Regions from separate parts of the Streptomyces sp. HUAS 31 genome, predicted to be linked through region 1. Evidence: riboswitches for the same ligand, from Rfam matches in the RefSeq annotation. Region 1 holds a riboswitch; each other region holds the start of a gene.
The links. A riboswitch is a leader RNA that binds a small molecule or an ion and turns the genes downstream of it on or off. The one in region 1 is predicted to bind cyclic di-AMP.
Positions count from the first base shown of each region.

Region 1 (5,346 bases):
CGACAGCAGCAACCCCCCACCGGCGCCCGAGCCCCCTCGCGCTGCTGCGGGCGGCGCCCCTGCCTCGTTAGGGTCAATGCCGTGGCCACCTGTCCCCCGTACCCGACGCACCCCACCGGTCCCACCGGCGGCGCACTGCGGCACGCGCACTGGTGGCAGAAGCGATGGGTGCGCTACGGCGCGCTCAGCACCCTCCTCGCGCTCTCCGGCCTTGTCATCCTTGCGCTGGTGCGTGAGCAGACCGGCACCGAGGGGTTCCTGGTCGGACTCGGGCTCGCCGTGCTGCCCGTGCCGCTGCTGGTGGCGTCCTTCCGCTGGCTGGACCGGGTCGAGCCGGGTCCCTGGCGCAATCTGCTGTTCTCGTTCGCCTGGGGCGCCTGCGCGGCGGCGCTGATAGCGATCGTCGCCAACAGCTTCGCGACGAGATGGATAGCGACCGCGACGGCCGACCCGTCGCACGCGGACACCCTGGGCGCGACCGTCATAGCGCCCGTCGTGGAGGAGCTGGCGAAGGCCGCGGCCGTGCTGCTGGTCTTCCTGTTCCGCCGCCGGGACTTCACCGGCATCGTCGACGGCGTGGTGATAGCCGGCGTCACCGCCACCGGCTTCGCCTTCACCGAGAACATCCTCTACCTGGGTACCGCCTTCGGTACCGACCAGCTCAGCGGCGACAGCGGCATCGCCTCCGTCACGGCGGCGACCTTCTTCGTCCGCGTCATCATGTCGCCCTTCGCGCACCCGCTCTTCACGGTCCTGACCGGCATCGGCTTCGGGATCGCCGCGCTGTCGGGCGAGCGCCAGCAGGTGCGCCGCGTCCTGCTCCCGCTCCTCGGCCTGCTGCTCGCCATGGGCATGCACGCGATGTGGAACGGCTCCTCGGCCTTCGGCGAGTACGGCTTCTTCGCCGTGTACGCGACCCTCATGGTGCCCGCGTTCGGGCTGCTGACCTGGCTGGTGATCTGGACCCGGCAGCGCGAGCTGCGGACCGTGCGCGAGGAGCTGCCCGCCTATGTCGTCGCCGGCTGGCTGTCGCCGGGCGAACCGTTCGCGCTGGGCTCGATGCGGGAACGGCGGGTGGCCCGGCAGTACGCGCGCCGGCACGGCGGACGGACGGCGGCGCGGACCGTGGCGCAGTACGAGGCCTACGCCACCTCGCTGGCGTTCCTGCGGCACCGGGGCCGCCGCGGCCGGGCCGGCGCCGACTTCGTCGTACGGGAGCAGGAGTTGCTGCACGCGCTGTGGCACCGCCGGGAGTTCGCCCGCCCTGCCCTGGAGCACGCGGCCGCCGCACAGTCCTGGCGGGGGCACGAGCACGGTTACGGCCACCCGCACGTGGCGCCGCTGCCGGTCTACTGGCAGTCCTACGGCCAGGTCGAAGGGCCGATGTACGGCCCGGCGCCGTACCCCGCTTACAACCCGTACCGGACGTGACCGGGCCGGCGTACCGGGGGCGTTGACGGACTCTTCCGGACATGCCGAAAACCGGCAGCCCTGGCGTCGGGGGGTCGTCGCCAGGACTGCCGGGGATCAGACGCGATACCCGTCCAGGGGTGGAATCAGGGGGTGAGGCCCTTGCCCTGGAGCCAGGCCATCGGGTCGATGCCGCTGGTGCTGCCGCCGGGGTGCACCTCGAGGTGGAGGTGGGCGCCGGTGACATTGCCCGTGGCGCCGACGCGGCCGATGACGTCGCCCGTGTTGACCTTCTGGCCCACGCTGACGCTGATCGAGGACTGGTGCGCGAACCAGAGCTCGGTGCCGTCGTCGAGGGTGATCTCGGTCTTGTAGCCGTAGGAGCCGTCCCAGCCGGCGAAGGTGACCGTGCCGGAGTGGATCGCCTTGATCAGCGTCCCGGTGGGGGCGGCGAAGTCGAGGCCCGTGTGGTACCCGGAGGACCAGTAGGCGCCGGCCTGACCGAACGTCGAGGTGATCGTGTACGAGGAGGTCGGCAGCGTGTACTGCTTGGCCAGCTCGGCGAGGCGCTCGGCCTCGGCCTTCTTGCGGGCCTCTTCCTCGGCGGCTGCCTTCGCGGCGGCGGCCTTGGCCTTGGCCTCCTTCTCCGCCTTGGCGGCCGCGTCGGCGGCCTCCTTCTCGGCGGCGGCGACGGCAGCGGCGGCGGCCTTGTTGTCGATCTGGTCCTGCTGGAGCTCGGCCTGGGCGATGATCCGGCTGCGCAGCGCCTCACCGGCGTCCGAGGTGCCCTGCGCGGTCTGCTCGGTGGTCTCGCCCATCGTGCTGAGCGCGGTGGCCGCGTCGTCGGCCGGCTCGGACGAGTCGTCGGAGATCAGCGGCAGGTCGGGCATGGTGATGGCGACCGGCGGCTTGCCGCTGTTCGCGCTGGCCATGCCGCCCGCGCCGACGGCGGCTATGACGCCGACGCCGAGAACCGTGGAGCTGCGGGCGAGTCCCCCGCCACGCTGCTTGGAGACGCGGTGCCTGCCACGAACGGGGCGAATGGACTCCGCGGTGGGGTTCCACTCCTCGAACGGGCCCTCGTCGGTGCGGAAACGGTCGTAGCCGAAGGTGTCGGTGTCGCGTTGACTCGGCACGAACGGGGCTTGCGGAGCAGGCCGGTTGGACGCCACGTGGGCGTACTCCTTTCCTTCCTTCTCGCCTACCGGGTTAGCTGACGGGTTCGGAGCAGGAAGGTCTCCTACGCGCGTATATCAACCGTGACTTCCCGGCGATATTCGCGCGATTCACCCCAGGGTGGTGGTTCCCCGGCTCCCTTGCGGGACTCGGCGCGTGCGCACGGAGCCGCCTCTTGTGACGGCTGGGACGACCGCGCTGCGTTATCGAACGTTAATAGACGCGAGGTGCGGATTCCAAGCTGTTCCTCTTGATCATTAACGATTTTCGCCCGGACTTACAGGTCACGAGCGGCCTAAATCGGGCGAGTTGGCCAAACCTCAGAGGCCACACAGATATTGACGGTATGTCAGTTGTTATGCGGAGGGCGGTCGTCCGATCACCCCCGGTGACGACGGTCAAGGTCGGCGCACGGCAATGAGCGCCATGTCGTCCGCCATCCCTCCACCGGAGTGCCGTCGCACCTCCACCGAAAGCACACCGAGCAACGCCCCCGGTTCGCACAGCGCCTCGGTGCGTCCCGCGAAGGCCCTCTCGGGGTCGTAGAACCGTCCGCCGACGTCAAGCGGACGAACCGGCGGGCATATGAGATCCGCCCTTCCTCCACCTCACCAGGGTTGCCGAAGCGGCGGTGGGGAGCGAGCGCTGAGAGCCCGACCGGGAAAACACTCAGGGCCGGAACTGAATCAGTTCCGGCCCTGAGCCTTCAGTAGCGGGGACAGGATTTGAACCTGCGACCTCTGGGTTATGAGCCCAGCGAGCTACCGAGCTGCTCCACCCCGCGGCGATGACTCAATAGTACGCCATCCGCGGGACCCGAAGCACACGACTTTCCGGGGCACTGTCCTGACCAGGACTTTTCGGACAGCTGTGCGGGCCGTGTCACACCCTGGCGCTCAGGGCAGCAGGTGGGCGTTGGGCGCCTTGGCGCGCTCCTCGTACTCCGGCAGCACCAGCACCTCCACGCCCTGCGCCGCCAGCATCCCGCTCCCGTCGGCGCCCGCCACGAAGGTGTCCGGCTCCCGCCAGGCCGTCACCACCCGGCGGGCCCCCGCCCGGAGGATCAGCCGCGCGCAGGGCACCGGGCGGGACGAGCGGTGGGTGCACGGCTCCAGGCTGCTGTACACCGTGGCGGACGCGAGCCTCGGATCCCCGGCCGCGATCTTCGCCAGTGCCGCCTCCTCCGCATGCGCCACCGGATCGCCGCCCTCCCGGGAGTACCCGCGCGCCAGCTCGGTCCCGTCGGCCGCGACAACCACCGCGCCGACGCTGAAGGCCGTCTCCGACGGCGGGCACCGCTCCGCCAGCTCGCACGCCAGCGCCAGCCAGTGCCGGTCCGCGGCGGCGGGGAGGGCGCCGGTGCCGGGTGCCGTCGGCGCGTAGCGCATCAGTACGACGTCCTCGATGCGACGCGACTCCAGCAGCCGCAGCCGGCCACCCTGGTAGCCGCCCGGCCCGAACAACCGCGGCGCCTCGGGGTCGCCCACGAACAGCGGCGCCAGCACCAGCTGCAGCTCGTCCGCCAGCCCCTGTGTCATCAGCTGGGTGTGGATGGTGCCGCCGCCCTCGACCATCAGCCGCTCGACACCGCGCACCTCGCGCAGATGTGCCAGCAGGGCCCGCCAGTCCAGCTCGGGTCCCAGCGCGACGACGTCCGCCGCGACCGGCTCCCGGCGCAGCCGCTCCGCGCCCTTCTCCGTCGTGTAGACGATCTTGTCGCCGCCGGTGTGCCAGAAGTTCGCGGCCGCGTCCAGCTCGCCGGACGCGCTGACCGTGACCTTCAGCGGGTACTCCGGCCTGCCCGCCGCCACCCGCGCGGCCCGCCGCTCGGCCGAGTTCACCAACAGCCGCGGGTTGTCCGCCCGGATCGTGCCGGCGCCGATCAGGATGGCGTCCACGGACGCCCGGACCTCGTCGACCCGGTCGAAGTCGGCCGGACCGGACAGCAGCAGACGCTCGGGGGTGGTGTCGTCGAGGTAGCCGTCCAGGGAGACGGCGGCGGACAGCAGGACGTAGGGGTACGACGGCATCGGCGCGCTCTCCGGCTCGACAGACTGCGATCTTGGTTCAAGTTTGAAACAAACCTACACTGGTGGCATGACGACTCGCTGGCTCACCCCCGAGGAGCAGCGCGCCTGGCGCGCGTACATCGGCGCCGTCCACCTGGTGGAGGACGCGCTGGACCGGCAGCTCCAGCAGGAGGCCGGCATGCCTCACATGTACTACTCCATCCTGTCCACCCTGTCCGAGTCCCCGGAACGGCGGCTTCGGATGACCGATCTCGCGGAACGGCTGAAGATCACCCGCAGCCGGCTGACGTACGCCGTCACCCGGCTGGAGAAGGACGGCCTGGTGCGGCGCGAGGACTGCCGCTGGGACAAGCGGGGCAGCATCGCGGCACTCACCGACGAGGGCATGACGGTCCTGGAGGGCGCGGCGCCGGGCCATGTCGAGACCGTGCGGTCGGTGCTCTTCGACCGGCTGAGCCCGGAGCAGGTCGGGCAGTTGGAGGAGATCTTCTCGACGGTCACCGAGGGCTTCCAGGGGGACGCGGCGAACGCCACCGGGGACGACGTGCCCTGGCGGCGGCGCTCGGCCAAGTCCTGTTCGTGAGCTGGACGACAATCCTGTTGATTCAAATTTAAAGCATGGGGTAGGGTCCTGAACCTGAGGAGCTGCTTCAAATCTGAAGCAGACATCCATGTACGGAACCCGGAGAACCCGCATGCCCGACTTCACCGCCGCCACCCAGCGCGCCCG
Region 1 covers NZ_CP116353.1:4,615,505-4,620,850, forward strand. The annotation lists gene PGH47_RS20390 (PrsW family intramembrane metalloprotease) at 82-1,431, shown strand; gene PGH47_RS20395 (M23 family metallopeptidase) at 1,557-2,582, opposite strand; cyclic di-AMP (ydaO/yuaA leader) riboswitch at 2,594-2,751, opposite strand; tRNA gene PGH47_RS20400 (tRNA-Met) at 3,297-3,370, opposite strand; gene PGH47_RS20405 (dihydrofolate reductase family protein) at 3,483-4,616, opposite strand; gene PGH47_RS20410 (MarR family winged helix-turn-helix transcriptional regulator) at 4,684-5,199, shown strand; gene PGH47_RS20415 (GTP cyclohydrolase II) at 5,312-5,346, shown strand, end outside.

Region 2 (5,346 bases), 970 kb from region 1:
CGTAGTCCGCCTTGTACGGCACACCGACGATCGTGCCGGGCGTGCAGGAGCCGGCCGGTGCCACGCCGCCGACGGTGTTCAGCCGCAGGATCTCGGCGGTGTCGGCCAGCAGGCCGTGGTGCCTGCCGGACTGAGTGGCCTTCAGGTCGAGCTCGGGGATGTTCTTCTCGCCGTTCGGGGTCCGGGAGATGACGGCCCCCGTCACCGCGCTGCCGTCCCGTGCGATCCACTGCGGCGTACCGGAGTTGGGTGCCACGAAGGAGTGCGCGATACGGCCGCCGAGCACGGCGCCGACGTCCCGCTGGGCGAACGCGTACCCGCCGCCCTCGGCCGGCTTGCACTCGTAGATCTGCTTGCCCTTGACGACGGACGCCTGGAAGTTGTCGAGCGCGTCGCGGAAGTCGAACCCGGCGACGGTGACCTTGTGGAGCTGCCCCCGTACCGCGCCGCCCGGGAACTCGGCCGTGTGGAGGTTGGCGTAGAAGGAACTCGGGTCGTTCTTGAGGGCGTTGAGCAGGGCGGGGTCCTTCACCTCGACGGTGCCGGTGACGCTGTGCCCCTTGCTCTTGCCGAGCAGGCCGCCGAAGTCGACCTTGATGCCGCCGTTGGTGCCCCTGGCACCCTGGTGGATGTGGAGGGCGGTCGGCCGGCCGGTGCCGCGCCAGGTGACGGCGACGGACACCTTGTCGCCCTTGACCTTCACGAACTCCAGAGCGGCGCCGTCCTTGTCCCCGACGGCGGGCCCGCCCTCGACGGGCACCTCGTTGGCCCCGCGGAGGGAGGCCGCGAGGACCGTGCCCCCGCTGCCGCCGATGCCCCCGGCGGTCCCGCTCTGGTTCACGATCCCCTGCGTGTCGCTTCCGGCGTGGCCCGCGTGGTCGGCGCGGTCACCTCCGGCGGCGAAGGCGGGAATCACCGCGGCGGCGACACCACCGGCGGCGGCCACCGCGACGGCGGTGACGATCAGGCTGTTACGGCGCTTCGAGAACGTCGTCTTCATGCCCATGATTCTGTTTTCTCCCCGTAATGCAGCTGACGCCCCCTGCGTCAGCTTCTGGGCATTCATACGGAGCGGATCTTAGTTTGGACTCAGTCCAGACATGTGACGTGCGTCACGCACTGAGTCGGGGTGGCCGATCCTCAGCCCGCCCGGTGCACCACCGCGTCGCACAGCTCCATCAGCGCGGCCTTCGCGTCCATGTCCGGCAGCGGCGCCAGCGCGGCCCGCGCCTCCTCCGCGTACCTGACGGTGTCCCGTCGCGCCTGCTCCAGCGCCGGGTGCTCGCGGAGCCCGGCAAGCGCCTCCGCCAGCCGCGCGTCGTCGCTCAGGTCGGACTCCAGCAGCTCACACAGGGCGATGTCCTCGGCCAGCCCCAGCCGCGCGGCGCGCTCCTGGAGCCGCAGCACCGGCATGGTCGCAATGCCCTCGCGCAGATCCGTGCCCGGCGTCTTGCCGGACTCGTGCGAGTCGCTCGCGATGTCCAGCACGTCGTCCGCCAGCTGGAAGGCGACGCCCAGCCGCTCCCCGTACTGGGTCAGCACGTCGACAACCGTCTCGTCGGCGCCCGACATCATCGCCCCGAACCGGCACGAGACCGCCACCAGCGACCCGGTCTTCCCGCTGAGCACGTCCAGATAGTGCTCCACGGGGTCACGCCCGTCCTGCGGCCCCGCCGTCTCCAGGATCTGCCCGGTGACCAGCCGCTCGAACGCCTCGGCCTGCACCCGGACCGCCTCGGGCCCGAGGTCGGCGAGGATGTGCGAGGCCCGCGCGAAGAGGAAGTCGCCGGTCAGTACGGCGACGGAGTTCCCCCAGCGGGCGTTCGCGCTGTCGACCCCGCGCCGCACGGCCGCCTCGTCCATCACGTCGTCGTGGTACAGCGTCGCCAGATGGGTGAGCTCGACGACGACGGCCGAGGGGACGACCCCCGGCGCGTACGGGTCCCCGAACTGGGCCGCGAGCATCACGAGCAGCGGCCGGAACCGCTTCCCACCCGCCCGCACCAGATGCTGGGCGGCCTCGGTGATGAAGGGGACCTCACTCTTGGTGGCTTCGAGCAATCCCTCCTCGACAGCCGCCAATCCGGCCTGGACATCGGCTTCCAGAGCCTGGTCCCGCACGCTCAGCCCGAACGGCCCGACGACGGTCACGAGGGGTCTCCTGTCTGCTGGTGTCCACTGGCTGTTACACGGTTTGTCGATAGGTCGCTGCCATCACTCAAGTCAGCGTATCCGGTCAGGTTTCGATCACCGCTGCCGCCCACCCGTCCACCACGGGCGGTATCGGATCACGGCCGGTATGTTTTTGATCACCTGATAAGGCCGGATATCGATCGACTTATACGGAAGTAGCGACCCGTGTCCCGAACCGGCCCCGCCGCCGCCTCGGCCGTCCCGGCCGCCCTCACCCACCTGACCTCCCTCGTCGACGGCCGGCTCACCGATCACACCCCCGTCGGCCCGACGGGGGACTGCCATGACAACGACTCGCACCGCACGCGAGGTTCCACCCTCAGGGTCGACATGCGCACCCGGAAGCGTTGGCCATGGCGCGACAGAACTCCCCTTGTGCGCAAGCACGTTGGACGGAACAAAGATCATCGCGAGGCGGTCCCCACGCAGGGCGAAGGAGTGCTTTTCCGTCTGACACGGGAAAAACGGACTCCACGGACAGCCGGATAAAGGCGAGTTGGAGCCATTGCCCGATTTGCCGCTCTTGCGCCTGCCAGTGAGTTGGGTCACTCACGCCCGTCGACACGCCCCTCCTGCGACGCCTCTTCCCGCCTTGCACCGAAAGCAAGTTGAGGGTTAACAACCGCAAAGGATCAAGTGCCCCATTCACCTCAGACCAAGGTCAAACTGCACTACAGGTGACGACGACACTTGTTCCGGGCATGTGCTCTCGCATACGTTCCCGCTCGTCGGGCGGACGCCTAATCCTGCCGCCGCCCGAGTCATCCACCCACGCAACTCACAAACGCACGGCAGGAGCGGGGGACCCAGGTAAGCCGCCGGATCGGACGCCTTCATGGCGCGCCGGCCCGGCTAGGGGTGAAGTCGCGCTGCCGCACGGTGGCCCGGCCGGGCATCTCCCGCCCGAACCCGACAGCTCACCTCGCAGGCGTCGGAGAGGAACAGCGCCATGCCCCGAGGCAAGCACCGCCGCCCCCGCACCACCCCGCTCACCCGCCGTGCCGTCATCGCCGGAACCGGCACCGCCGCTCTCGCCCTCCCCCTCCTGGGCGCGACCACCGCAACCGCCGCCGAGCCCGCCACGGCGAAGGTCGGCTCCGTCGCGTACACCACCAAGAAGGGCGACACGCTCTACGGCATCGCCGACCGCTACGACGCCCAGGGCGGCTGGAAGCAGCTCTACAAGGACAACCGCAAGGCCATCGGCGACAACCCCCGGCTGATCCACCCCGGCACCGACCTGAAGGTCCGGGCGACCAAGAAGGTCAGCACGCCGAGCAGGACGGCCTCCAAGGCCGCCGCGCCCGCCAAGAAGTCCTCCGTCGCCCAGGCCACCCAGTCCTCCGTGAAGACGTTCCCGGACAACCTCGACGGCTGGATCCGCAACGCCCTGGACATCATGGGACAGAACGGAATCCCCGGTTCGTACGAGGGCATTCACCGCAACATCATGCGTGAGTCGTCCGGCAACCCGCTGGCCATCAACAACTGGGACTCCAACGCCGTGGCCGGCACCCCGTCCAAGGGCCTCCTCCAGGTCATCGACCCGACCTTCGCGGCCTACCACGTGCCGGGGACCGTGTACGACCCCTACGACCCGGTCGCGAACATCGTGGCCGCGTGCAACTACGCGGCCGACCGCTACGGCTCGATCGACAACGTGAACGGGCCCTACTAGGAGCAGCGGCCCCACTAGGAGCGGCTGGCCACCCATCGGCGCATATCGCCCCTTACCGGGCGATATGCGCCAGGGTGTCCGCGAACAGTCTCTCCAGGACGACGGCGATGCCGTCGTCCTCGTTCGAGGCCGTGATCTCGTCGGCGACCGCCTTGAGTTCGGGGTGCGCATTGGCCATCGCGACCCCACGGGCGGCCCAGTCGAACATGGGGATGTCGTTGGGCATGTCCCCGAAGGCGATCGTCTCGCGCGGACCGAGGCCCAGATGCTCGGCGGCGAGCGCGAGTCCGGTCGCCTTGGTGATGCCGCATGGCTGGAGTTCGACGGTGCCGGGCCCCGACATGGTGACCGTCGCCAGCGAACCGACCACCGCACGCGCCGTCGCCGCCAACTCGTCGTCCGACAGAGTCGGGTGGCGCAGCAGCACCTTGCTGATCGGCTCGCACCACAGGTCCTCGCGGCGCCTGACGCGTACGGCGGGCAGCGTGGGGTGCGGCATCAGATACCCCGGCTCGATGAGCGTGAGCCCGTCGACGCCGTCCTGGTCGACGGCCGCGTACACCTGCCCCACCTCGGCCTCGATCTTGCCGAGCGCGGTCTCCGCCAGCTCCCGGTCCAGCGTCACGGACCACAGCAGACGATCCGCGCCGGCGTCGTACAGCTGCGCGCCCTGCCCGCACACCGCGAGCCCCGTACTGCCCAGGATGTCGAGCAGCGGCCGCACTCTGGGCGCCGGCCGCCCCGTGACGACGAGGTGTTGAGCACCGGCCGCCACCACCCGCCCGAGCGCGTCGAGGGTCCGGTCGGACAGCGTGTCGTCACCGCGGAGCAGCGTCCCGTCCAGGTCAGTGGCGATGAGTGAATATGCGATGGGTGGGGCCATGATCAGAGAATACGGACAGGAAGCCCCATCGACTCGACCTGAACCGGACGGCTGCTGGGTTCACATGTGTTGACACCTGTTCCGGTTCCATTTGTGCTATTGCGCGCACAACTGCCTTCCTGCCTCTGTGATTTCACTCCGACGTGGCCGCGCCGTAGGCCCGGGGCGCCGCCGGGGGCGACGAGCCGCCGTGCCACCGGTCCCCGCGACGCGGGTTTTCGCACTGCCCAAGGCAGGCGGCTCACACGTAACGTGTGGCCCGACCGACCACATGGCATACGGAGCGTATGAGAGTGAGGCAGCACCCCATGCCCCCCTTCGATCTCCCCGAGGGCGACCCCTTCGGCACGCACAACCTTCCGTACGGTGTCTTCTCCCTCCCCGGCTCGGACTCCGCACGACGGGTCGGCGTCCGGCTCGGCGATCACGTCCTCGACGCGGGCAGGGCCGCCCAGGCCCTCGGCTCGCCCTACGCCCCGCTGCTCGCCCAGGACTCCCTGAACCCGCTGCTCGCCGCCGGCCGCACCACCTGGTCGGACGTACGGCGCGCACTGACGGCATGGGTGACCGTGCCCGCGCACCAGGAGGTCGT
Region 2 covers NZ_CP116353.1:5,582,379-5,587,724, reverse strand. The annotation lists gene PGH47_RS24995 (CHRD domain-containing protein) at 1-1,000, opposite strand, end outside; gene PGH47_RS24990 (polyprenyl synthetase family protein) at 1,141-2,151, opposite strand; cyclic di-AMP (ydaO/yuaA leader) riboswitch at 2,969-3,137, shown strand; gene PGH47_RS24985 (LysM peptidoglycan-binding domain-containing protein) at 3,143-3,871, shown strand; gene PGH47_RS24980 (HAD family hydrolase) at 3,924-4,754, opposite strand; gene fahA (fumarylacetoacetase) at 5,063-5,346, shown strand, end outside.
Region 2: it holds a riboswitch for cyclic di-AMP, as region 1 does, so the genes downstream of both, PGH47_RS24985 (LysM peptidoglycan-binding domain-containing protein) here and PGH47_RS20395 (M23 family metallopeptidase) in region 1, are expected to answer to the same signal.

Region 3 (5,346 bases), 1.2 Mb from region 1:
CGTCGCCGCGCCCGCCAGCGCGATCGTCCATGCCGTGCGGGCCGTATTGCCGCCGGCCGAGCGCTGACGGGGTTTTCGGTGCGCTGCCACGTGGACTGCACGTCCTTTCGTCCGCCCGCCACGTCCCGTACGTCCGCCAGGGCGGCGCCGGGACGTACTCCACCCCGGAGGAACGGCGGGTGCACGAGCCGCCCGGGGGGAGCGGACGTACGACCGCACGGGGCGGGTCACGCGTCCGGCGGCGGCCCGCACAGGGGGAGCGGGCCGCCGCCGGACTTTTCTCGGCGGTGGTGTCCGACTGCCGCCCCTGGCCCGGGCGGCGGTGGGGAGCCGGTCACCTGGTGAAGGACGCTAAACCTCACCGTGTCGGGTCGGTGACGGGTTGTGCGGAAGTGCTGGGAGCGGACCGATGGTGACCGTAAGTGAGCGTGATCCCGGGATGGGGACGCCTGGTTCACGCTCTGTGCTGACCGAAGTGGCGGTTTGGGGGTGGCTGAGGGTGGCGGAGTGCTATGGCGCGCATATATGCGGGGTGAGGGAGGGGCGTGGAGGAGGGTTGTGGGAAGGGCGGGAGGGATGTGGGGCGGTGTCGGGTGGGATTTTCGTGGTGGTTAGGCTCCGGGCCCATGGACGTACTCATCCATTTGTTCGTCGGGCTGCACATCATCGGTATCGCCGCGCTGCTCGGTGGGTTCTTCACGCAGATGAAGGCGATGGGGCAGGGCACCGCCCGGTTCGTGCCCGCGATGCTGCACGGTGCGTTGACCATGCTGGTCACCGGGGTGATCCTCGTCGGCCTGAACCAGGCGGACGATCAGTCCGTCAACAACATCAAGATCGGTGTGAAGCTGGCGCTGCTGGTCGTGATCCTCGGGCTCGTCTATGTGAAGCGGGACGAGGAGACCGTGGACAAGCGGCTGTTCGGGCTGGTGGGACTGCTGGCCATGGCGAACGTCTTCATCGCCGTGCTGTGGACGTGACGTCGGTGCCGCGGCGAGTGCCGAGGCGCGTGTAGCTCCAGGCCGCGCCCGCCGTGACCGCCAGCCAGGCCGCGATCGCGGCCCACATCAGTGCCTCGCCCGGGTACTTCAGCCATGAGGCGTCCAGGGTGGTGCCGACGGAGAGTGTCGCCGCTGCCGTCATGCCCATCGGGAACACCGTGGCCCAGCGGCGAACGTCGTAGTGCAGGCGCGGCCAGGCGAACTCGGTGAGGAGCAGGAGGGCGTACCAGGCGATGTCGAGTACGAGCAGGGCGACGGTCACCGTGCGCAGGACGCCGTAGTCGTCGTCGTTCCAGAGGTAGAGGGCGGGGCTGTCGGCGGCGAGCAGCTTCGAGCCGGCCAGTGCGGAGATGGCGAGGGCGCCGCCCGCCACCCACTGGTCGCCGGCGCCTCGGGCGAGCTGGCGCCGGTCGAAGCGGGGCAGGGCCACGACGTAGAGGACCAGGCCGAGCCAGAAGAACACGAGTGCCATGTGGGCGAGCCATGCCGTGGTCTCGGCGGCGGCGAGTGTGGCGCCCAGTACCGCCAGGCCCTCTGTGGCCACGCAGCCCAGGAAGATCGCGCCGGGCATCTGGCGGCGCCAGTGGCGCAGGACGGTGAGCAGGAGCATCGGCCAGAGCACGGTGGCCAGGGCCAGGAGGGCCTCGGCGAGGGTCACCCAGCCGAGGGCGGTGAATCGGGTGCCGAGGACTGTCGTCGCGGCGATGGCGGTGAGGGCGGCGGGGGTGGCCGCCTCTTTCAGCCATCTTTCGCGGTCCTGGAGGAAGCGGACGGTGAAGTCGGCGGCCAGGGCCAGCCAGACCGTGCAGGCGAGGGCCAGGGCGATGCGGGAGAGGGTCTCGTAGTCCGTCTGGTGCAGGGCTACCGAGAGGATGCCGGTGGCCATGACCGCGGCGCCGGCTGTGGGGGGTCGCTGCGACCACCGGGTGTGGAGGGGGGAGGTGGGGGTCGTGGGGCCGGACATGGGGCGATGCTATGGAGCGGGGTGGGGGATGGCCGTGGGGCGCGCTCGGGGGTGTCGGGAAATCGTCCTGTGTCGGGGTGGTTCGGTTGTGGTGCCTGCGGCGGCCTGTGCGGGATGGGTGGGGGTTCGCGTAGCGCCTGCGGGTGGGGGGTGGGTCGGGGCCGTGCCGGGGGGTGTCCGTCCTCGGTCGGGCGGTTGCCCGGCCTCAGAAGGGTGCTGTTTGTTGACGCCCGCCGCTGCGGGCGGACACCCCCCGGCACGTCCCCTTGCCGCCGTACGCGGGTGCGGGTGCCGCCGGGGAAGCGTCCGTTCCTGTCAGGCCGGGCGGACCACGCTGTGGATCGACGACTCGCCGTCGTAGTAGATCGACTCCTCGCGGACGTACGCGCCGGGCTTGGGGGCGTGGATCATCATGCCGTTGCCGATGTAGATGCCCACGTGGGTGACGTCGTCGTAGAAGAAGACCAGGTCGCCGGGCTGGGCGCTGGAGAGGGGGACCGTGGTGCCGGCGTTGACCTGGTCGTAGGTGACTCGGGGGATGTCGACGCCGGCGGCCTTCCAGGCGGCCTGGGTGAGGCCCGAGCAGTCGTAGGAGTCGGGGCCGGTGGCGCCCCAGACGTACGGCTTGCCGATCTGGGAGCGGGCGAAGGCCAGGGTCTTCTCGGCCTTGGTGGCGTACGAGGAGTCCGCGGAGGATGAGTCCGAGGTGCCCGAGTCCGCCGGAGGCCGGGTGCTCTCCTGCTGCTGGGCGGCGGCCGACTCCTCCTGGCGTTGGCGCTCGGCCTCTGCCTGCTGGCGGGCCAGGTCCGCGGCCTTGCGGGCGGCCTCCTCCTGCTTGCGCTTCTCGATCGCGGCGAGGCGGGCCTTCTCCTCGGCCGTCAGCTTCGAGAGGAGCTCACGCGCGTCGGAGAGCTTCTGCTGGACGGTGGCCTTGGCCGACTTGAGGTCGTTCTGCGAGTCGGTGAGCGTCTCGAGGCTCTGGGTGGCCTCCCGGCGCTTCTCCATCGTCTCGGACTGCTGGGTGAAGTAGTCGTCGACCGACTCCTTCTGACGGCCGGTCATACGGTCCATCAGCTGGGTCTGGTCGAAGTAGTCCTGCGGGTTGTCCGCCAGGAGGAAGGTCGCCGTGTCGGGGGCCGCGGCGCCGGTGCGGTACTGGGCGGCTGCGTTGCGGCCGAGTTCCTCGCGGGCTTCGTTGAGCTTCTGGGTGCGCTTGGCGACGTCGTCGAGGAGGGTGTCGACGCGCTTGCGCTGCTTCGTGGTCTTGTCCTTGGCCGAGTTGTACTTCTCGGTTGCCGACTCCGCTTGGCGGTAGAGGTCGTCGACCTTCTTCTCGACCTCTTCGAGGCTGGGCTTGTCGTCCGTCGACGGGCTGGCGTTGGCCGTCTGGGACAGCAGGGCCACGGACGTGAGGGCTGCCGTGGCGAGGGCAGGGGTGCGTATGCCTGCTACGCGCGTACCGGCGGGACGCGACTTGCGGTGCGACGCCAAGGGAGGCGACTCCTTCCATATTCCGCCTACCGAGTTAGCTGTCGGGTTCGGGCGGGTGGTTCGGAAGGGTTGCCCTACGGCCTGTCCCCGCGAGGGAAGTCGGGCCGATTCACCCCAAGTTCGGTGGGTCCCCGGCTCCGGTCGCCGTGAGGCGTGCCGGACTCGGCGGAGGCCGTGCGGCCCGGCGTCGTTCGCCGGTGGGGGTCGTACGGCCTGCCCGGCACGGTAGCCAACTCGTGTGGCCCCTGTGAAGGTTGATGTTCGATATGCCCGATACATTTTCGTGACCTTGGCCCCAAACGTTGCGGGCGGTGGTCGGTTCGGGAGACGTGCGGGGTTTTGGGGGCGGTGGGTGTGAGTGGGTTGATTTGGGAGTTTAGGTGGTTGTCTGGGGTGGCTGGTTGCGGGTTGTGGTGGGGTGGTTGCTGGGGGTGAGGGAGGGGTTTGGAGGGTGATCGTCGGGGTTTCGCGGCGGGGAAGTTTCGAGGGTGGGGGCGGGCTGTCAGTGGGGCGGCCTAGACTCGGAGAGCGATGAGCAGCCTCTTTGACGACAGCTTCCTGGCGGACCTCCAGGCCCCTCGGGCCCACGAGGAAGAGCACCCGCAGCCGCCCGAGGACGACCACGCTCCGGAACCGGTTCCGGACGATCTGTTCGGTGGGAAGTTCGACGTGCCACCGGACCGGGACGGCCACTACCGCGACGGCGCCCCGCGGCCGGTCATCGACGCCGCGGCGCTGCTGGAGGGGCTGAACGACAACCAGCGTGCCGCCGTCGTCCACTCCGGCACCCCGCTGCTCATCGTGGCCGGCGCCGGGTCCGGCAAGACGCGTGTGCTCACCCACCGCATCGCCCACCTCCTCGCCGAGCGGAACGTGCATCCGGGGCAGATCCTCGCGATCACCTTCACCAACAAGGCCGCGGGCGAGATGAAGGAGCGTGTCGAGCAGCTCGTCGGCCCGCGCGCCAACGCGATGTGGGTGATGACCTTCCACAGCGCGTGCGTGCGCATCCTGCGGCGGGAGAGCAAGAAGCTCGGGTTCACGTCTTCTTTCTCGATCTACGACGCCGCCGACAGCAAGCGGCTCATGGCCCTCGTCTGCCGGGATCTCGATCTCGATCCCAAGCGGTATCCGCCCAAGTCCTTCAGCGCCAAGATCAGCAACCTGAAGAACGAGCTGATCGACGAGGAGGACTTCGCCGCCCAGGCGACCGACGGCTTCGAGAAGACCCTCGCGCAGGCGTACGCCCTGTACCAGTCGCGGTTGCGGGAGGCCAACGCCCTCGACTTCGACGACCTGATCATGACGACGGTCAACCTGCTGCGCGCCTTCCCGGACGTCGCCGAGCACTACCGCCGGCGCTTCCGCCATGTGCTGGTGGACGAGTACCAGGACACCAACCACGCCCAGTACACGCTGGTGCGCGAGCTCGTCGGGACCGGCGAGCACCCCGTCGACGTGCCGCCGAGCTCGCACGACGTCCCGCCCGCCGAGCTGTGCGTGGTGGGTGACGCCGACCAGTCGATCTACGCCTTCCGGGGCGCCACCATCCGCAACATCCTCCAGTTCGAGGAGGACTACCCGGACGCGACGACGATCCTGCTGGAGCAGAACTACCGCTCCACGCAGACGATCCTGACCGCCGCCAACGCCGTCATCGAGCGCAACGAGTCCCGCCGCCCCAAGAACCTGTGGACCAACGCGGGCGCGGGCGCGCGCATCACCGGCTATGTCGCGGACACCGAGCACGACGAGGCGCAGTTCGTCGCCGAGGAGATAGACCGACTGACGGACGCGGGTGACGCGAAGGCCGGCGACGTCGCCGTCTTCTACCGGACGAACGCCCAGTCCCGTGTCTTCGAGGAGATCTTCATCCGCGTCGGGCTGCCC
Region 3 covers NZ_CP116353.1:5,771,811-5,777,156, forward strand. The annotation lists gene PGH47_RS25905 (C40 family peptidase) at 1-90, opposite strand, end outside; gene PGH47_RS25910 (hypothetical protein) at 627-980, shown strand; gene PGH47_RS25915 (tellurite resistance/C4-dicarboxylate transporter family protein) at 958-1,965, opposite strand; gene PGH47_RS25920 (C40 family peptidase) at 2,281-3,456, opposite strand; cyclic di-AMP (ydaO/yuaA leader) riboswitch at 3,465-3,634, opposite strand; gene pcrA (DNA helicase PcrA) at 3,988-5,346, shown strand, end outside.
Region 3: it holds a riboswitch for cyclic di-AMP, as region 1 does, so the genes downstream of both, PGH47_RS25920 (C40 family peptidase) here and PGH47_RS20395 (M23 family metallopeptidase) in region 1, are expected to answer to the same signal.

Region 4 (5,346 bases), 2.5 Mb from region 1:
ACGGTGGCGATGAACTCGCCGCCGATCGTGGCCGCGAGTCCCACCCGGTCCACAAAGTCGTGGTGCGTGAAGCGGTGGACGTCCTTCGCGGACAGTCGCGGGTAGGGCGCGAAGAAGCGGTAGTACTTCGACTCGTCCGACACCTGCTCGTAGAAGCTGACCAGGCGCTCGGCGTCATCAACGGTGATGGGGCGGATGCGCGCGGTGCCGCCGTCGCGCAGCACCACGTCGGCTTCCCAGTGGGCGGGGTACTCGTGCCTGTCCGAGGCGCTCTGCATGGGGCCCAGATTACGGCTCGCGTACGACAACGGCGCGAGGCAGTCTGTTCGGGACGTCACATGGGGTCGAGGCCGCGACCCCACGGTCACCACGGGAGGGTGTTTTGTCCCTCCCGGCCTGCTTCACGAGTGTGGGAAACTGGTCTAGACAACCCTGAACACCGAAGGGCAGCATCACATGGCTGAGCGCCGCGTCAACGTCGGCTGGGCCGAGGGCCTCCACGCCCGCCCCGCTTCCATCTTCGTCCGGGCCGCCACGGCCGCAGGTATCCCGGTGACGATCGCCAAGGCTGACGGCAACCCCGTCAACGCGGCCTCCATGCTGGCCGTGCTGGGCCTGGGCGCCCAGGGCGGCGAGGAGATCGTCCTCGCCTCCGACGCCGAGGGTGCGGACGCCGCCCTCGACCGTCTGGCGAAGCTGGTCTCCGAGGGACTCGAGGAGCTGCCCGAGACGGTCTGAATGACCTGAGCGGGTATCCCGATCGAACGGTGAAGCCGCGTCCGCCTTTCCGGCGGGCGCGGCTTCGCTGTTTTCGGGAGGGCGCCGACGGAATTTAACGCACGGCGGTGACACATCCGAAAAAGGGCAGCGGAAATTACCCGCCGCCGAATATCTCTTCTTTGTATACGGCGCCTGTGTTAATGCCGCAGGCTCGGCATGTTTACGGGATGTTGCGAATTCCTCACACGCTCCGCGCGCTCGCCGCCGGTGCCGAACCTCAGACGGTGCGCCGCGAGGGAGCGCTCGGTGTGCACAGCGGTGATCGCGCGGGCGCGTTCGCCGTCGCCGCGCGCCACCGCGTCCACGATCGCGCCGTGCTCGGTCCAGGACTCCACGGGATCGGCGGGCGCCTCCACGGCGTACATCCAGGCGATCTTGTGGCGCAGCTGGGCCAGTATCGAGGTCAGGGCGGGGCTGCCGGTGGACTGGGCGAGCGTCTCGTGGAACCAGCTGCCCAGAGAGCGCAGGTCGTCGCTGTTCCCGCGCTTGGCCCGCTCCTGCCCCAGCCTGACCAGGCCGCGCAGGACCTTCAGATGGGCCTCGGTGCGCCGCTGGGCGGCCCGGGAGGCGCCCAGGGGTTCCAGCAGGCCGCGCATCTCCAGCAGGTCGGCTGCCTCCTGCTCGGTCGGTTCGGCGACGCACGCGCCCGCGTGGCGCCGGGTCACCACGAAGCCCTCCGCCTCCAGGGTGCGCAGGGCCTCGCGCACGGGGACACGGGAGACGCCGTAGCGGCGGGCGAGCAGTTCCTCGGTGAGCCGGCTGCCGCGCTCGTAGACACCGGCGACGATGTCGTCCCGGATCGCCGTGCACACCGAGTGCGCCGGAATACGCATGACCGACCTCCGCCTTAATCCCCGTGAAACGTCGACGAATGACGTGTTCCCGAGGACTCTATTGCAACCGGCCGGAATTTCCGACGGCGAGCCGGAATCCATGGATATTTTTTGGTCAGCGTAACGTCCGGAAACAACGAAAGCCCCGGCTCGGGGAGCCGGGGCTTCGAGGATGCGCGGTGGTGGCGTCAGACGTTCACGCCGTGCCCGCGCAGATAGGCGACGGGGTCGATGTCGGAGCCGTACTCCGGCGTCGTGCGGGCCTCGAAGTGCAGGTGCGGCCCGGTGACGTTGCCGGTGGCGCCGGACAGGCCTATCTGCTGGCCCGGGGTGACGGCCTGGCCGACCGAGACGCCGATGGACGACAGGTGGCCGTACTGCGTGTACGTGCCGTCGTTCATCTTGATCACGATGTTGTTGCCGTACGCCCCGCCCCAGCCGGCCTCGACGACGGTGCCGGAGCCGACCGCGTGGACGGAGGTGCCGCTGGCGGCGTGGAAGTCGACGCCGGTGTGGCTTCCGGAGGACCAGACGGCGCCGCCGGACTTGTAGCCGGTGGAGACGTACGAGCCGGCGATCGGGGAGACGTACGACAGCAGGCGCTTGCGCTCGGCCTCGCGGGCGGCGCGCTCCTTGGCCTCGCGCTCGGCCTTCGCCTTCGCGGCCGCCTTCTCGCGGGCCGCCTCCTGAGCGGCCTTCTTCGCGGCGGCGGCCTCCGCGGCGGCCCGCTCCTGAGCGATGGCCTGGGCGTCGATCTGGTCCGCGATGGAGTTCTCGACGGTGACGACGGGTATGAGACCGGTCTGCTCCGCGGCGGGCTCGGCGGCGAGCGCGGGGGCGGCCAGGGTGCCGACGACTCCGGTGGCGGTGAGCGCGGCGACTCCGGCCGCGCGGGCGGTGGTGCGCTCGAACCGGCCGGGCTTACGGTGCTTCCCGGTGGGGCGGTTCTTCCCCGTGGCGCAGGTGAACGCCATGAAGTGGCTGGTCCTTTCCTTCCCTCTCGCCTACCGGGTTAGCTGACGGGTTCGGAGCAGGAAGGTCTCCTACGGGCCCCCTCGCGACTCGCGCGGGCGTCCGATTCACCCCAGGGACTACGGGTGGGTCCCCGGCTCCCCAGGCTCGCGCCTTACGGGGACTCGGCGATGGCTGTCCGGTGCCGCGGGCGCGGCGCACTGCCTGACGGACAGCCCGGAAGACGCTAAACGCGGCGTCTTTCAATCCCCAAACGGATCGCGGCTTTTGTAGCGCATCCCACAGACCAGACAGGCAACCTCTCCCTCAATTCGGGCATAAGGGGGCCCTGGTGACTCAAGGGTCACCAGGGCCTCTGCACGCGCGTGGCGCCGGACGGCGCGAGCCCGTCCTCTACTCGGCTGCCACGACCGTGACTTCGCCGATGCCGAGGGCCTCCACGGGCTCCCGGATCTCGGCCGCGTCACCGACGAGGATCGTCACCAGACGGTCCACAGGGAAGGCGCTCACGGCCGCCGCGGTGGCCTCGACCGTGCCGGTCGCGGCCAGCTGCTGGTACAGCGTCGCCTGGTAGTCGTCGGGCAGGTGCTGCTCGACCTGGTCGGCCAGCGTGTTCGCCACGGACGCCGCGGTCTCGTACTTCAGCGGCGCCACCCCGACGAGGTTCTGCACGGCGAAGTCCCGCTCGGCGTCGGTGAGCCCCTCGGCCGCGACACCGCGCAGGACCTTCCAGAGGTCGTCCAGGGCCGGACCGGTGTTCGGGGTGTCGACGGAGCCGCTGATGGCGAGCATCGCCGCGCCCGTGCCCTCCGGGGCGGAGCGCAGGACCTGACCGAAGGCCCGCACGCCGTAGGTGTAGCCCTTCTCCTCGCGCAGGACCTTGTCCAGACGGGAGGTGAGGGTGCCGCCGAGGCAATAGGTGCCGAGCACCTGCGCGGGCCACACGCGGTCGTGCCGGTCGGGGCCGATGCGGCCGATCAGCAGCTGCGTCTGGACGGCGCCGGGGCGGTCGACGATGACGACCCGGCCGGTGTCGTCCGCGACGACCGGCGGGACCGCGCGCGTCTCGCCCGGCGAGCCGGTCCAGGCGCCCAGGGTGTCGCCGAGCAGGGCGTCGAGGTCGACGCCGGTGAGGTCGCCGACGACCACGACGGTGGAGGTGGCGGGGCGTACGTGCCGCTCGTAGAAGGCGCGTACGGACGCCGAGTCGATGCCCTCGACGGTTTCCTCGGTGCCCTGGCGCGGGCGGGACATGCGCGAGGTCGCCGGGAACAGCTCCTTGGAGAGCTCCTTGGCGGCCCGGCGCGAGGGGTTGGCCAGCTCGTGCGGGATCTCGTCGAGCCGGTTGCGCACCAGGCGCTCGACCTCGCTGTCCTCGAACGCGGGCGCCCTGAGGGCGTCGGCGAGCAGGCCGAGCGCCTTGGGCAGGCGGGAGACGGGCACTTCCAGGCTCACCCGGACGCCGGGGTGGTCGGCGTAGGCGTCGAGCGTGGCGCCGCAGCGCTCCAGCTCGGCGGCGAACTCCTCGGCGGTGTGCTTGTCGGTGCCCTCGGACAGGGCACGCGCCATGATCGTGGCGATGCCGTCGAGGCCCTTCGGCTCGGCGTCCAGGGGCGTGTCCAGGAGCACCTCGACGGCGACGACCTGCTGGCCGGGGCGGTGGCAGCGCAGGACGGTGAGGCCGTTGTCCAGCTTGCCGCGCTCGGGCGCCGGGAACGCCCAGGGACGGGCCTGGCCCGCCTGGGGCTGCGGGTGGAACTCCATGCTGGCGAGCTCGGTCACTGCGCCGACTCCTCGTTCTCGTCGGTGGCGGGGGCGGCCCCGTCGGTGGCGGCGGCTTCCAGTTCCTCGGCCTCGTCGCCGACCGGCTCGTACACGAGCACCGCGCGGTTGTCGGGGCGCAGCCGGGCCTGGGCGACGGCCTTGACCTCGTCGGCGGTGACGTCGAGGACACGCTGCACGGCGGTGAACGCCAGCTGCGGGTCGCCGAACAGGACGGCGTACCGGCACAGTTCGTCGGCGCGGCCCGCGACGGTGCCGAGCCGGTCCAGCCACTCGCGCTCCAGCTGGGCCTGCGCGCGCTCCATCTCCTCGGCGGTGGGGCCCTCCTGTGCGAAGCGGGCGAGCTCCTCGTCGACGGCCGACTCGATGACGGGCACCTCGACGTCGCCGGAGGTCTTCACGTCCAGCCAGCCCAGCGAGGGCGCGCCGGCCAGGCGCAGCAGGCCGAAGCCGGCCGCGACAGCCGTACGGTCGCGGCGCACGAGGCGGTTGTAGAGGCGGGAGGACTCGCCGCCGCCGAGGACGGTCAGCGCCAGGTCGGCGGCGTCGCACTCGCGCGTGCCGTCGTTCGGGAGGCGGTAGGCGGCCATCAGCGCCCGCGCGGGGACGTTCTCCTCGACGACCTCGCGCAGCTGCTCGCCGATGACCTCGGGCAGCGAGCCGTCGCGCGGGGCGGGCTTGCCGTCGTGGCCCGGGATGGAGCCGAAGTACTTCTCGACCCAGGCGAGCGTCTGCTCCGGGTCGATGTCGCCGACGACGGACAGGACGGCGTTGTTGGGCGCGTAGTAGGTGCGGAAGAACGCGCGGGCGTCCTCCAGGCTGGCCGCGTCCAGGTCGGCCATCGAACCGATCGGAGTGTGGTGGTACGGGTGTCCGTCGGGGTACGACAGCGCGGTCAGCTTCTCGAAGGCCGTGCCGTAGGGGACGTTGTCGTAGCGCTGGCGGCGCTCGTTCTTGACGACGTCGCGCTGGTTCTCGA
Region 4 covers NZ_CP116353.1:7,109,973-7,115,318, reverse strand. The annotation lists gene PGH47_RS31715 (bifunctional acetate--CoA ligase family protein/GNAT family N-acetyltransferase) at 1-278, opposite strand, end outside; gene PGH47_RS31710 (HPr family phosphocarrier protein) at 457-738, shown strand; gene PGH47_RS31705 (GntR family transcriptional regulator) at 918-1,613, opposite strand; gene PGH47_RS31700 (M23 family metallopeptidase) at 1,802-2,587, opposite strand; cyclic di-AMP (ydaO/yuaA leader) riboswitch at 2,600-2,765, opposite strand; gene PGH47_RS31695 (M16 family metallopeptidase) at 2,979-4,367, opposite strand; gene PGH47_RS31690 (M16 family metallopeptidase) at 4,364-5,346, opposite strand, start outside.
Region 4: it holds a riboswitch for cyclic di-AMP, as region 1 does, so the genes downstream of both, PGH47_RS31700 (M23 family metallopeptidase) here and PGH47_RS20395 (M23 family metallopeptidase) in region 1, are expected to answer to the same signal.